DNA from 3 places in the Faecalibacterium sp. OF03-6AC genome. Region 1 is predicted to be linked to each of the others. Evidence: riboswitches for the same ligand, from Rfam matches in the RefSeq annotation. Region 1 holds a riboswitch; each other region holds the start of a gene.

Region 1 (4,084 bases):
TCAGCATTGGCACCATCGGGCTGATCAAGGCGGTGAACACCTTCACGCCGGAGCGCAGCATCAAGCTGGCCACCTACGCCAGCCGCTGCATCGGCAATGAAATTCTGATGTACTTACGCAAAAGCTCCAACCGCCGTCAGGAAGCCAGCATCGACGAACCGCTGAACGTGGATGGCGACGGCAACGAGCTGCTGCTTTCTGATATTCTGGGCAGTGATGAGAACCAGATCAGCCAGCGGCTGGAACAGGATGCGGAGCGTGCCGTGCTGCGCCGGGCCGTGGACAGCCTGTCCCCGCGGGAACGGCAGATCATGGAGCTGCGCTTTGGTCTGGCGGACGGCATTGAGCGCACCCAGAAGGAGGCCGCCGACGCACTGGGCATCAGCCAAAGCTACATTTCCCGGCTGGAAAAACGGATCATCCATACCTTAAAAGTACAATTGGAAAACGAATAACGGCTCCCAGTTTTTCCCGTGCATAGTGCTTTGCACGCAGGGCCATACTCCCGGTGAAGATCAAAACAGACCGGGGGCGTTTGGATGTACAACAAAGTGGAGCTGTGCGGCATGAACACTGCAAAGCTGCCTGTGCTGACCGAAGCCGAAAAGCGGGAACTGCTGGCCCGCGCCCACGCCGGTGATGCAGCAGCCCGGGAACAAATGGTGGAAGGCAACCTGCGGCTGGTGCTCAGCGTGGTGCAGCGGTTCGCCCAGCGCGGCGAAAATCTGGACGACCTGTTTCAGGTGGGGTGCATCGGCCTGATCAAGGCCATCGATAACTTTGATCCTGCCCAGCCGGTGCGCTTTTCCACCTACGGCGTGCCCATGATCATTGGGGAGATCCGGCGCTTTCTGCGGGACAACAACGCCCTGCGGGTGAGCCGCAGCCTGCGGGATACCGCCTACCGTGCCATGCAGAGCCGCGAAGCGCTGGAAAAGCAGCTGGGCCGCGAGCCGACCATGGACGAGATCGCACAGGCGGCGGGCCTTGCCCGGCGCGAAGTGGCCGCTGCGCTGGAATCGGTGATGGAGCCGATCAGTCTGGAAGAGCCGGTGTACACCGATGGCGGCGATGCGATGTATGTGATCGATCAGGTGCGGGACCCGGACGGCGAGGACAGCTGGATCAGCGGGCTGCAGTTCCGGCAGACCGTGGCCGGGCTGACCCCGCGGGAAAAGCGGATCATGGAGCTGCGCTACCTGCAGGGCAAGACCCAGATGGAGGTGGCGCAGGAGATCGGCATCAGTCAGGCACAGGTCAGCCGGTTGGAAAAAGGCGCACTGAGCCAGTTCCGCACCCGGGACTGAACCTAAAAAAGGCGGCACAGCTTCCGTTTTGTTCGGAAGTGTGCCGTCTTTTATCTGCGGCTGTATTTGCGCCGGGTGGCCGCACCGCCGCGCAGATGCCGCTCTGCCTTATTGCAGGCCAGAACCGCCCGCACCTGCCGGAACAGCTCCGGCTGCAGCGTCCGCAGCCGTACCGCAACATCCTTGTGCACGGTGGACTTGCTGCACCCGAACACCGCTGCCGCCGCACGCACTGTGGCCCGGTTGGCCGCGATATATTCGCCCAGCTGTACCGCCCTCTGTTCGGGGTCTCCCTTCATATCCAGACTCCTCCCATTGTGAACTTATAGTACAGCCTATGCACAGGCCGGGGCAGATATGTTCCGCCGGGGCTTGACTTTTGCGCCGGATGCGCTATACTTTTGCTTGGACATAAAAACAGGGGCGCCGAAAGGCTGAGATCCGCGTTTTGCGGAGTACCCTTTTACCAGACCGGACAATGCCGGCGTGGGAGTTTGCAGAACTGTCCGTTCTTTCACAAACCCCATGCGCCTGCTGAAAAGCGGGCGCATTTTGTTTTTGTGTACTATTGTTCTGAGAAGAGGAATCCCTATGACCAAAACCTATTCCAAGACCCGCATTCTGGTGGAGGGCGCACTGATGATCGCCCTGTCCACCGTTTTGAGCATGATCCAGATCCCGCTCATGCCCCACGGTGGTTCCATCACCCTGTTCAGCATGGTGCCCATTCTGGTAATGAGCTACCGCCACGGCGCAAAGTGGGGCATCATGACCGCTTTCGTCAACAGCCTGATCCAGCTTGTGCAGGGCCTTGGCAATCTGGCATACTGCCAGACCCTCACGGCACAGGTGGGCTGCGTGCTGCTGGACTACCTTCTGGCCTTCACGGTGCTTGGCTTTGCCTGCCTGATCGCAAAGCCGTTCCGCCGCCGCACCGTGGGTGTCGGTGTCAGCGCCTTTGTGGTGTGCCTGCTGCGCTTTTTGTGCAGCTTTCTGTCCGGTTACATCGTCTGGAAGGACTACGACTACGCGTTCAGCTGGATGACCGAGATCGGCTTTCCCGGCATCTCCAACATGAGCGTGGACGGTCTGTGCTGGCTGTACAGTGCCGTGTACAACGCCACCTACATGCTGCCGGAAGCCATCCTGACCACGGTCCTTGTGGTGATCCTGATCCGTGTCGCACCGCAGATCTTCGACCCGCAGAACGCAAGAGCGTAAGTTTTTTCGCAGTCATTTTTCCCGCCGGGGAGGGCATTTCCCCGGCGGGAATTTTTTTTGCAGAAAATCCCAAAAAGCTGTTGACAATCCGGCAAAGCGCTGGTATAATTATTCCTGTCGTCAGGCACGGCACAAACATCTGGGGGATTAGCTCAGCTGGGAGAGCGCTTGCATGGCATGCAAGAGGTCACCGGTTCGATCCCGGTATTCTCCACCAGAAGGAAAAACACCGCACGGAAACGTGCGGTATTTTTTGTTGTTACCGACCAAAGGAGAAACTATGAGCTACGCGATCGTATTCAGCAGTAAAACAGGCAACACAAAATTATTGGCAGACACGCTGCACGCCTGTCTGCCACAGGAAAACTGCTGCTATTTTGGCACCCCGGACCCTGCTGCCATGGAAGCGGACGACCTCTATGTGGGCTTCTGGACAGACAAGGGAAACGCTGACGAAAGCACTTTGGACTTTTTGAAGCAGCTGCACGGCAAAAGCATCTTCCTTTTTGGCACCGCCGGCTTTGGCGGCAGTGAGGAGTATTTCAACAAGATCCTGAAAAAGGTGGAGGGTTCGCTGGACAGGAGCAACACAGTCTTCGGCCGTTATATGTGTCAGGGCAAGATGCCGCTGTCGGTACGCCAGCGGTATGAGGGCATGAAAAAGCAGCCGATCCATCTGCCCAATCTGGATGCGCTGATCGAGAATTTTGACAACGCCCTTTCTCACCCGGATGCAGAAGATCTGGAACGGTTAAAGCAGGCGGTAAAATGATAAAAAGGCAGCGGTTTTCCTCAAACAGAGGAAGCCGTTGCCTTTTTTGCTTAGCGGATGATCCTACGCTCCTGCCTGCAGTTCCGCGGTTCTCATCCCACGCTTCTTTTATAAAAGAACAGGTACTGCTGCACGATGCCTGCTTCCGGCCCGAACTGCGGGAACGGGTCCTGTCCGGCAAACTCGTCCCGAATGAGCCGTTCGATCCAGACATCCACCGGCACACGGCCCACACGGCCATAGCCGAACAGACACACGCAGTTTGCCACCTTTTTGCCCACACCGTCCAGTTCCATCAAACGGGCAAAAAGTGCTTCATCGGGCAGGGAAGCCAGCTTTTTCAGGTCCAGTGTGCCCTCTGCCGCCTGCTGCGCCGCATGCAGCACGTAGCGGGTGCGGTAGCCAAGACCGCACTCCTGCAGCGCCTGCTCCCCGGCACAGCAGAGCGCTTCTGCTGTCGGGAACGTGTACACCGGCCCTTCGCTATCGCTGCCCAGCCGCTCGCCAAACCGCTCCGAAAGCAGCTCTACCGCCCTGCGGATAGCCGGGATGCTCTTTCGCTGCGAGATGATGAAGCTGACCAGCATCTCCCACTCATCCTGACGCAGCACCCGGATGCCCCGGCCATATTCCATGGCACGCTGCAGAAAGTCGTCCCGGCTGTCCAGCTTTCCGCGCAGGGCGGCATAGCTGCGGCCAAGGTCGAAGTAACCGTGCCAGAAGGTTTCCCATGCGCCCGGCTCACACCGCACCGTGTAGGTTCCGCTGCGCAGTGGTCTGAGGT
Region 2 (4,084 bases), on a different contig from region 1:
GCAGGCATCATCGGGCTGGGTGTGTCCGGCAAAATGATCGCCGACGCGCTGCAGTTCATGGGTGCCGACATTGCCTATTACAGCCGCACCCGCAAGCCGGATGCCGAAGCTGTGGGCATGGCCTATAAGCCGCTGGCACAGCTGCTGACCGAGAGCGAGGTGGTGTTCACCTGCCTGAACAAGAACGTACTGCTGTTGGGCAAGGACGAATTTGCACAGCTGGGCGCAGGCAAGGTACTGTTCAACACCTCCATCGGTCCGGGCTTTGACTCTGCTGCTCTGGAACAGTGGCTTGCTCTGCCGGGCACCCACTTCTTCTGTGACACCCGTGCCGCTGCCGGCCCGGTGGGTGAAGACTTCTTTGCACGTGAGAATGTGCATTGCGCGAATGTTTCTGCCGGACGCACCAAGCAGGCTTTTGTGCTGCTGAGCCAGAAGGTGCTGGCAAATATCCGCACTGCACTGGGAGAATGATATAAAAAGGAAACGCTTCCCGGCCGGGGAAGCGTTTCCTTTTAGGCTTTATTCAAAATTGTTGTGATCTCTTCCAGATTCGCCGCAAATCGGATGCCCTGTTGGCGCTGCGGCGTGGAAAGGCCTTTCTCGATCATTTTGGCAAGCAGTGCTTTCAGGCTGTCGTAGTAGCCGTTCAGATCATACAGGATGCAGGGCGCGTCCAACTGGCCCAGCGAGACCTTGGACATTACCTCTGCGATCTCTTCCAGCGTGCCGGTGCCGCCGGGGAATGCGATGAAGGCATCGCCCAGCTCGATCATCTTCGTCTTGCGCTCGGTCATGTCCTTGGTGACGATCAGCTCGGTCAGGCCATCGTGCTGCAGCTCCTGCTGCACAAAGAACTGCGGTTCCACACCGGTCACCGTGCCGCCTGCGTCCAGCGCGCTCTGGGCAAGCTGACCCATCAGGCCGCTGCGGGAGCCGCCGTACACAAGGCGGTGCCCGTTTGCACCGATCCAGCTGCCCAGTTCCCGGACAGCTGCCGCCAGCGCAGGATCATTGCCCGCATTTGCTCCAAGATAGACCGTGATGTTCATGGTATTTCCCCCTTTGTTTTTTCCATTTTACCACGCAGCGGGCCGATTGAAAAGGGCCATCCCCTTGCAAATGCAGCGGCACTGTGGTATTCTTGAACGCAGAAAAAAGGGAGCCTGCAAAAGCAGGCTGAGAGTGGGCTGTTTGCCCAGACCTGTGACCTGATTTGGACAATGCCAACGTAGGGAGATACTGCTGCTTCAAAGTGCGGAGATGCCTCCTTGCGGGCATTTCCGCATTTTTTGCAAAGGAAGTTGTAACCATGAAAACTGCATTGACGATTGCCGGCAGCGATTCCAGCGGCGGTGCTGGCATCCAGGCCGATATCAAAACCATGACTGCAAACGGCGTGTACGCCATGAGCGCTATTACCGCACTGACTGCCCAGAACACCACAGGTGTGACCGGCATTTTTGAAGCCACGCCCGAATTTCTGGCACAGGAGATCGATGCCATTTTTACCGACATCTACCCGGATGCCGTCAAGATCGGCATGGTATCCTCGGCAGAGCTGATCGGTGTGATCGCCGAAAAGCTGCACACCTACGGCGCAAAGCATATCGTGGTGGACCCGGTGATGGTTGCCACCTCCGGCTCCAAGCTGCTGCGGGACGATGCCGTGCAGGCACTGACCGAAAAGCTGCTGCCCATGGCAGAGGTGGTCACCCCCAACATTCCGGAGGCTGAGATCCTTTCCGGCATGAAGATCACCGATGCGGCCGGAATGGAGGCCGCTGCAAGGCTGATCAGCGAGAAATACCACTGTGCCGTGCTGTGCAAGGGCGGCCACCAGATCAACGATGCCGACGACCTTCTGTGGCGGGACGGCTGCGGCAAATGGTTCCGCGGCAAGCGCATTGCAAACCCCAATACCCACGGCACCGGCTGCACCCTATCCAGCGCCATTGCGTCCAATCTGGCAAAGGGCTATGATCTGGATGCATCGGTGGAGCGCGCAAAGGCCTACATTTCCGGCTGTCTTTCTGCCATGCTGGATCTGGGCCACGGCTCCGGCCCGATGGACCATATGTTTGCACTGAAGGGAGAGTTTGTGGGTGAGTGAGCAGACCTTTGTGCAGCAGCTGGTGCAGGAAAGTCTGCCTGTGTGGGAGAAATGCCTGCACTCAGAATTTCTGACCCACCTTGCGGATGGCACACTGGATGAAGCCTGCTTCAAGGGCTACATCGTGGAGGACAGTCTTTACCTGCGGGAATATGCCAAGGTGTTTGCCTGGGGCATGACCAAGGCAAAGGATATGCAGACCATCCGCACCTACTATTCCCTGCTTTCCTTCGTGAATGAGAGCGAGGATGCAGCCCGCCTGCACTATCTCAGGCACTTTGGACTGACCGATGAAGGCATCCAGAGCCTGCCGCTGCGGCCGGAGAACCGTGCCTATGTAGACTCTATGATCGAAGCCGCCAAAAACGGCGAGGGCGCAGCCGAGTGCATGATGGCCTGCCTGCCCTGTATGCTGAGCTATGGCTGGATCTTCCAGAAACTGCTGGAAGAAAAGCCTTCCGTGCAGGATACCCTTTATGGTGCACTGGTGGTGGACTATGCTGACAAGGGCTATGAGGCTGCCTGCCGCGACTGGGCCGCGTTTGCAGAAAAAGTCTGCGAAGGCCTGAGCGACGAGCGCCTTGCCCGCTGCCGCGAGATCTTCCATGCCTGCTCGGAGCACGAGCTGAACTTCTGGGCCATGGCTGCTTCCCCGCGCAGTGACCTGTAATGTTTCCTAAAATATAAAATGCACCCGGCCTGTGGGCAGAACCGCAGCAACCGGGTGCATTTGTTTTGTTCAGGGTTTCGTGGCCGCAGCCGCAGGCATGAGCCTTGGTGCCGGAAACAAGGGAGCCCTAAAACAAAAACTCCCCCGGCTCTTCTGCCGAGGGAGTGGAAAAGAAAAACGCCCCTAACAGAAGAATTCTCTTCTGTCAAGGACGAAAAAAATTTGGCCTTTTATCCGCGGTGCCACCCTGACTTCATGGGCATGACCCCATGCACTTGGCGGGATGCCAACACATCCCCGGCAACTGACGTATGCCCTACGTTGCAGAATACTGTGCGGCGAAAGTTCTCCGCAGTTCCCTGCACCCTCAGCGGTCCATTTCGGGAAAATATAACGCAAAGTCACACTTTCCTTGACGAACTGTTTCCGGTCTGCTTCTCAGCTGCGCAGGCTCTCTGTACAGGCATGGTTCGCCGTTATCTCCACTTCAACGGTTTAGTGTATTGAATTTTGCTATATTAAACCACAGATTTTTCGTTTGTCAATACATGTTTGCAAATTTTTCAAAATCAGCCTATGTCCACAGTGGGTTCAGCGCTTCCGGCGGCTGTTCGTGCTGGAAAACTTCACCGCTTTTGCCGGCCTGCGGCGGCTGTGCAACGCACTGTAGTAGCCAAAGGCAGTGCCGCATAAGCCGCCCACAATGTGCATGAAGTTTGCTACATTGTCGTGCACAAAAATGATATCGTACACCTGCTGACCAAAGTACAGCGCTGCAACCAGCAGCATGGTGACCGGGATGCCGCCGGAGAAGCCCGCCAGCGACGAAAGCATGATGAGCATGAACACGATGCCGGACGCGCCCAGCAGCCCCGAACGTGGGAACAGCACGCATTGCAGCACGCCGGTGACCAGAGCGGTGAACACCATGCCGCACAAAAGCGGCTTGCTGCCGTACTTTTCTTCCATTGGCGGGCCAACAACGAGCAGCAGCAGCATGTTATTCAGAAAGTGGTCCCAGCTGGCATGGCCCAGCACATGGCCGAACAGCCGGATGTAGAACAGCGGGTCCTTCAGCGAGGAGCGGTAGACACAGAACAGATGCATCGTCGTCCACCCGTCCGTCCACTGGTCGAGGAACAGCACCAGAAGTGACAGCAGGAAAAATGTGAGGATCACCGGGGAGTTGTACTGCAGTTCCAGTTTGAGTTTTACTTTTTTCATCCTCTTGTCTCCACCCAGTATTCGCCCATGCTCTGGCCGGGCTGGTTCGTCACTTCATCCTTAAGGTAATCGCCAAG
Region 3 (4,084 bases), on a different contig from region 1:
CCACGGCATCACAGATGGCCTTCAGGGTCTCGTGGGGCAGAACATCCACATCGGTCTTGGTGTGGGTGGCAAAGGCCGCGCCCACGCCAAGGCAGTCTGCGCCGTGCTTGACGGCTTCCCGTGCTTCCTCCACACTGTGGACGGAAACGCCGATCATCATGCCGTCGCCCACACGGGCGCGCACCTGCGCTGCGGCCATATCCTCCTGCCCCACATGCACACCCTCGGCGTGGCAGCGGATGGCAATGTCCACATTGTCGTTCACAAAGAACGGCACGCCGTAGCGCTGGCACAGAGCATGGATCTCCACAGCCTCTTTCAGAAAGGCTTCGTCGTCCAGCTCTTTTTCACGCAGCTGCACACAGGTGACACCGCCCTTCAGGGCGCTCTCCACCTGTTCATAGAGGGTCTGTTTGCCCACCCATGCGCGGTCGGTGACGGCATACAGAAGCATGTTCTGCTTATCGCACTTCATAGTTTGCTCCTTCTTCCAGCTGATCCGGGGTCATATTGTAAATGGCATCGATGATATAATTGCGGTAGGTGGAGTTGCCGTCCAGCGGGGTCAGGCGTTTGTGGGCGGTCTCGCCCGCAAGGCCCATGGCGCACACTGCAGCTGCAGCGGCTTCCAGCGGATGGCCGGGGTTGGCGGTAACGAACGCCGCCGTCAGGGCCGAAAGCTGGCAGCCTGTGCCGGTGATGCTGCTCATCATGGCATTGCCGTTGCGGATGCAGTAGGCGGTGTGGGCATCGGCCACGATGTCGATGGCACCGGTAATGGCAATAACGGCACCCGTCTGGGCTGCAAAGGCCTTGGCAAAGGCCACGGCAGAATCCAGATTGGCCTCAGTAACTTTATCGGCCACATCGGCATCCACGCCCTTGGTGGTTCCCGCGCCGGAAGCCAGCGTTTTGATCTCCGAGATGTTGCCGCGGATCACGGTGAACTTTACGTCCCGGAGCAGGCGGAAAGCCGTGTCGGTGCGCAGGCGGGATGCACCCGCACCCACCGGGTCCAGCACCACAGGATGGCCCAGCTGGTTTGCCTTTTTGCCCGCCAGCAGCATGCTGGTGATGGTGCGGCTGTTCAGGGTGCCGATGTTGATGTTCAGACCGCCGCAGATGGTGGTGATGTCCTCCACCTCGGCGGCATCGTCGGCCATGATGGGCGAAGCACCGCAGGCCAGCACCATGTTGGCGCAGTCGTTCACGGTGACGTAGTTGGTAATGTTATGGATGAGCGGGCAGGTGCGGCGGACATTTTCAAACTCTGTTTTAAACATTTGCACGCACCACCGTCAGGAAAGGCTGTTCTGCATGGAGCGCAGAGCGCCGGAGCGCTGCAGGCTGTACACCAGCACGCCCGCAATGATGGAACCCACTGCAGTGGAGATGAGGAACGGCACGATGTAGGCATAGAACGCGATATCGCCAGCGCTCTTGCCCATGAGGAAGATGGCCACCGGGTAAGCGCACAGGCCGCCCAGAATGCTGGTGCCGAACACCTCGCCCACCATGGTGGCAAGGATGTTTTTGGTCTTATGGTACACAAGGCCGCACAGCAGTGCGCCGAACATGCTGCCGGGGAAGGCCATCAGGCTGCCCAGACCCAGCAGATTGCGCAGCAGCGAGGCCACAAAGGCCACGCCCACGCCCCACCACGGGCCAAGCAGCACCGCGCAGGTCACATTGACCATGTGCTGGATGGGTGCACATTTGCTGCCGAACATGGGGAAGCTGAATACGCTGCCCACCACGCACAGAGCGCACAGCATGCCGGCCAGCGCCAGCTTTTTCACAGAGAGTTTTTTCATAAGGCAAGGCTCCTTTCCAAACCTGCGGAAGCAGCAAAAACCATACAGCGCCTCCGCAAACAGCCCGCACCCGGTGCCAGACCCGGCGCAGGAACTATAAGAAGCGGTCGAGACTTGCTGGTCTCCTCTCACGCCGGAACACGGCTTCCCATCGCTGACGGTCACAAAGCTCAGGGCGCTCCCCCTCAGCCCGCTGCGGCACTTTCGCAGAAAAGTACAAGGCATCCTCCTTAATGGTAATCGGTACACAACAAAAAACAGGAGACACCTTCCGCGGTGCCTCCTGCAAAAAATCATCCATTCTGACTTCCTACGGCGGCATTATCCGCATCAGGTAAAAGGGTCGAAGTTTGGATACTTCCTCTCAGCCTGCTTCACAAGCTCCCCTGTATTTGATTGTGACTGTATTCTACACCCTTTGCGCACAAATTGCAAGAGGGGGCAAAGGCGCGCACAGCGGTGCAAAACGGTTTTCACGCAGTTTTTGGGGCGTTTCACGCAGGTTTTATTGAAAAAGAAGGTGAAATATGGTATTTTTAAGGCGGACGCATACCCCCCCCCCCGTAAACAAAAAAGGAGGAATTCCGTATGAAGCAGACGACCCTGACCCAAAGGCTGCTTTCGGCCATCGTGGCGCTGTGCATGGTGCTGAGCGTGTGCGCACCGGCACTGGCGGCAGAACCGGAAATAGGAAGCGCGGCGATGATCACGCTTACAAAAGGCGGTACAACAACGGGCCTTAAGATGCCTGAGGGCAACGTGAGCCTGAGCGCAGAATATCGAAAAACGTATCTGATCTATGAGCCCGCAGGAAAGGCTGAGTTCTTTGCCGAAGGGGCAGAAGAGCAGAAAATCCACGAGGCGCTGCCGGGCACAAGGATCATCGCAAAAGTTCCTGACAGCGAGCTCAACGACTACCGCCAGTTTAATATGTGGCAGCTTGCCAGCGAGAAAGAACTCGTGAAACCGGATCAAAACTGGCAGGACAAGCAGAGTTTCTGCTTCACCATGCCCGAAGGCGATGTAGAGCTGCGGGCATTCTTTACGACCCTGTACGATGTCAACGTCACACACGGCACCATCGTGGACGAGAACGGCGACACCGGCACATCCAAAAAGATCGTGAAGCCGGGCCAGCTGGTCACCGTCCGGGCCGAAAGCACGGAAGAGAACCCCTTCCTGCAGTGGACGTATACCGGCAAAGCACCCGTAGAGCCGGATGACGGCTGGCCGGAAGGCGGCTGGCAGACCAGCAAGGAGTTCACCTTTAAAATGCCTGAGGGCACTGTGACGCTGGAAGCACAGCGGGACCAGCTGTACAAGGTATCCATCAACGACAGTCTGGGCAGTGTGACCATCAACGGCGAACCACGCAGCAGCCTTTGGGTCAAGGAAGGCGAGACGGTGACAGTGGCTACCACCCTGAAAGACGGCTACTGGATGGAGTTTACGAACTGGACCGCGCAGGACGGCAGTGCCGCGCCGATGGAGCCGGACGAGGGCTGGCAGACCAGCACAGCATTTACCTTTAAAATGCCCGCAGGCGACGTGAGCCTGACCGCTCAGTGGTCGGCCAGCCCGGTGGCCAAGCCTGACCCGGACGAACCTCTTGATGAAGACTTCGGCGTGGAACCTGCACCCATGGATACCGCAGGCGGTACCATTGCCGCCGTGGCCGTGGGCGGTGCAGCCATCTGGGGCGGCTACGAGATCGCCACCCGCGTGATCCTGCACAGCCTCCTGCCCGAGGGCACAGCCATCCCGGCAAACCGCGGCCAACTGGCTCTGCTGGTGTGGAACACCGCAGGCAGGCCCGAACCCGCAGGCGCACCCGCCTTTGTGGATGTGACCGACCCCGATACGGCCAAGGCCGCACAGTGGTGCACCGAGCAGGGCACCATGGCTGCCAAGGGCGACCGCTTTGAGCCCGAAGGCTGGACCCCGAAGTTCAAGGTGATCGAAGTGTGGAACAAGGCGTTCCCCGCAGCCTGATGCCGGCAGTGTGGATGCCGTGCTCGGTTCGGATCTTTTCCGTGAAAATGGGGCTGTTGCAAAATAGCTCTCTGAAAAAATCATGAACAAAACCCGGAACCTTTTCTCAGCCAAAACGGCTCAAAAAGGGTTCCGGGTTTTTGATATTATGCTGTTTCCACCTTATCCGTTCCACCCTCTTGCTGTGGGGTCCAGCATTTCGGCGGCAGAGTAAATGAGGGCGTTGCAGATGGCTGCAGCCACATTGCTGCCGCCCTTGCGGCCCATGGCGGCGATGG

What was found. Region 1 has a riboswitch for thiamine pyrophosphate ahead of DXA66_RS00600 (energy-coupled thiamine transporter ThiT). Riboswitches for the same ligand answer to the same signal wherever they lie in the genome.
Region 2: it holds a riboswitch for thiamine pyrophosphate, as region 1 does, so the genes downstream of both, thiD (bifunctional hydroxymethylpyrimidine kinase/phosphomethylpyrimidine kinase) here and DXA66_RS00600 (energy-coupled thiamine transporter ThiT) in region 1, are expected to answer to the same signal.
Region 3: it holds a riboswitch for thiamine pyrophosphate, as region 1 does, so the genes downstream of both, thiW (energy coupling factor transporter S component ThiW) here and DXA66_RS00600 (energy-coupled thiamine transporter ThiT) in region 1, are expected to answer to the same signal.

Annotation. Positions count from the first base shown of each region.
Region 1 covers NZ_QUEN01000001.1:133,002-137,085, forward strand. Annotated here, with positions in the region: gene DXA66_RS00585 (sigma-70 family RNA polymerase sigma factor) at 1-455, shown strand, start outside; gene sigG (RNA polymerase sporulation sigma factor SigG) at 540-1,307, shown strand; gene DXA66_RS00595 (sporulation transcriptional regulator SpoIIID) at 1,358-1,606, opposite strand; TPP riboswitch at 1,717-1,816, shown strand; gene DXA66_RS00600 (energy-coupled thiamine transporter ThiT) at 1,899-2,528, shown strand; tRNA gene DXA66_RS00605 (tRNA-Ala) at 2,670-2,745, shown strand; gene bilS (flavodoxin family protein BilS) at 2,809-3,300, shown strand; gene DXA66_RS00615 (DNA-3-methyladenine glycosylase) at 3,393-4,084, opposite strand, start outside.
Region 2 covers NZ_QUEN01000003.1:82,448-86,531, reverse strand. Annotated here, with positions in the region: gene DXA66_RS04265 (D-isomer specific 2-hydroxyacid dehydrogenase family protein) at 1-474, shown strand, start outside; gene DXA66_RS04260 (TIGR00730 family Rossman fold protein) at 516-1,052, opposite strand; TPP riboswitch at 1,149-1,255, shown strand; gene thiD (bifunctional hydroxymethylpyrimidine kinase/phosphomethylpyrimidine kinase) at 1,313-2,113, shown strand; gene DXA66_RS04250 (TENA/THI-4 family protein) at 2,106-2,783, shown strand; gene DXA66_RS04245 (rhomboid family intramembrane serine protease) at 3,375-4,007, opposite strand; gene DXA66_RS04240 (CYTH domain-containing protein) at 4,004-4,084, opposite strand, start outside.
Region 3 covers NZ_QUEN01000010.1:24,900-28,983, reverse strand. Annotated here, with positions in the region: gene thiE (thiamine phosphate synthase) at 1-475, opposite strand, end outside; gene thiM (hydroxyethylthiazole kinase) at 462-1,283, opposite strand; gene thiW (energy coupling factor transporter S component ThiW) at 1,299-1,814, opposite strand; TPP riboswitch at 2,105-2,212, opposite strand; gene DXA66_RS11190 (hypothetical protein) at 2,403-3,806, shown strand; gene DXA66_RS11185 (precorrin-8X methylmutase) at 3,969-4,084, opposite strand, start outside.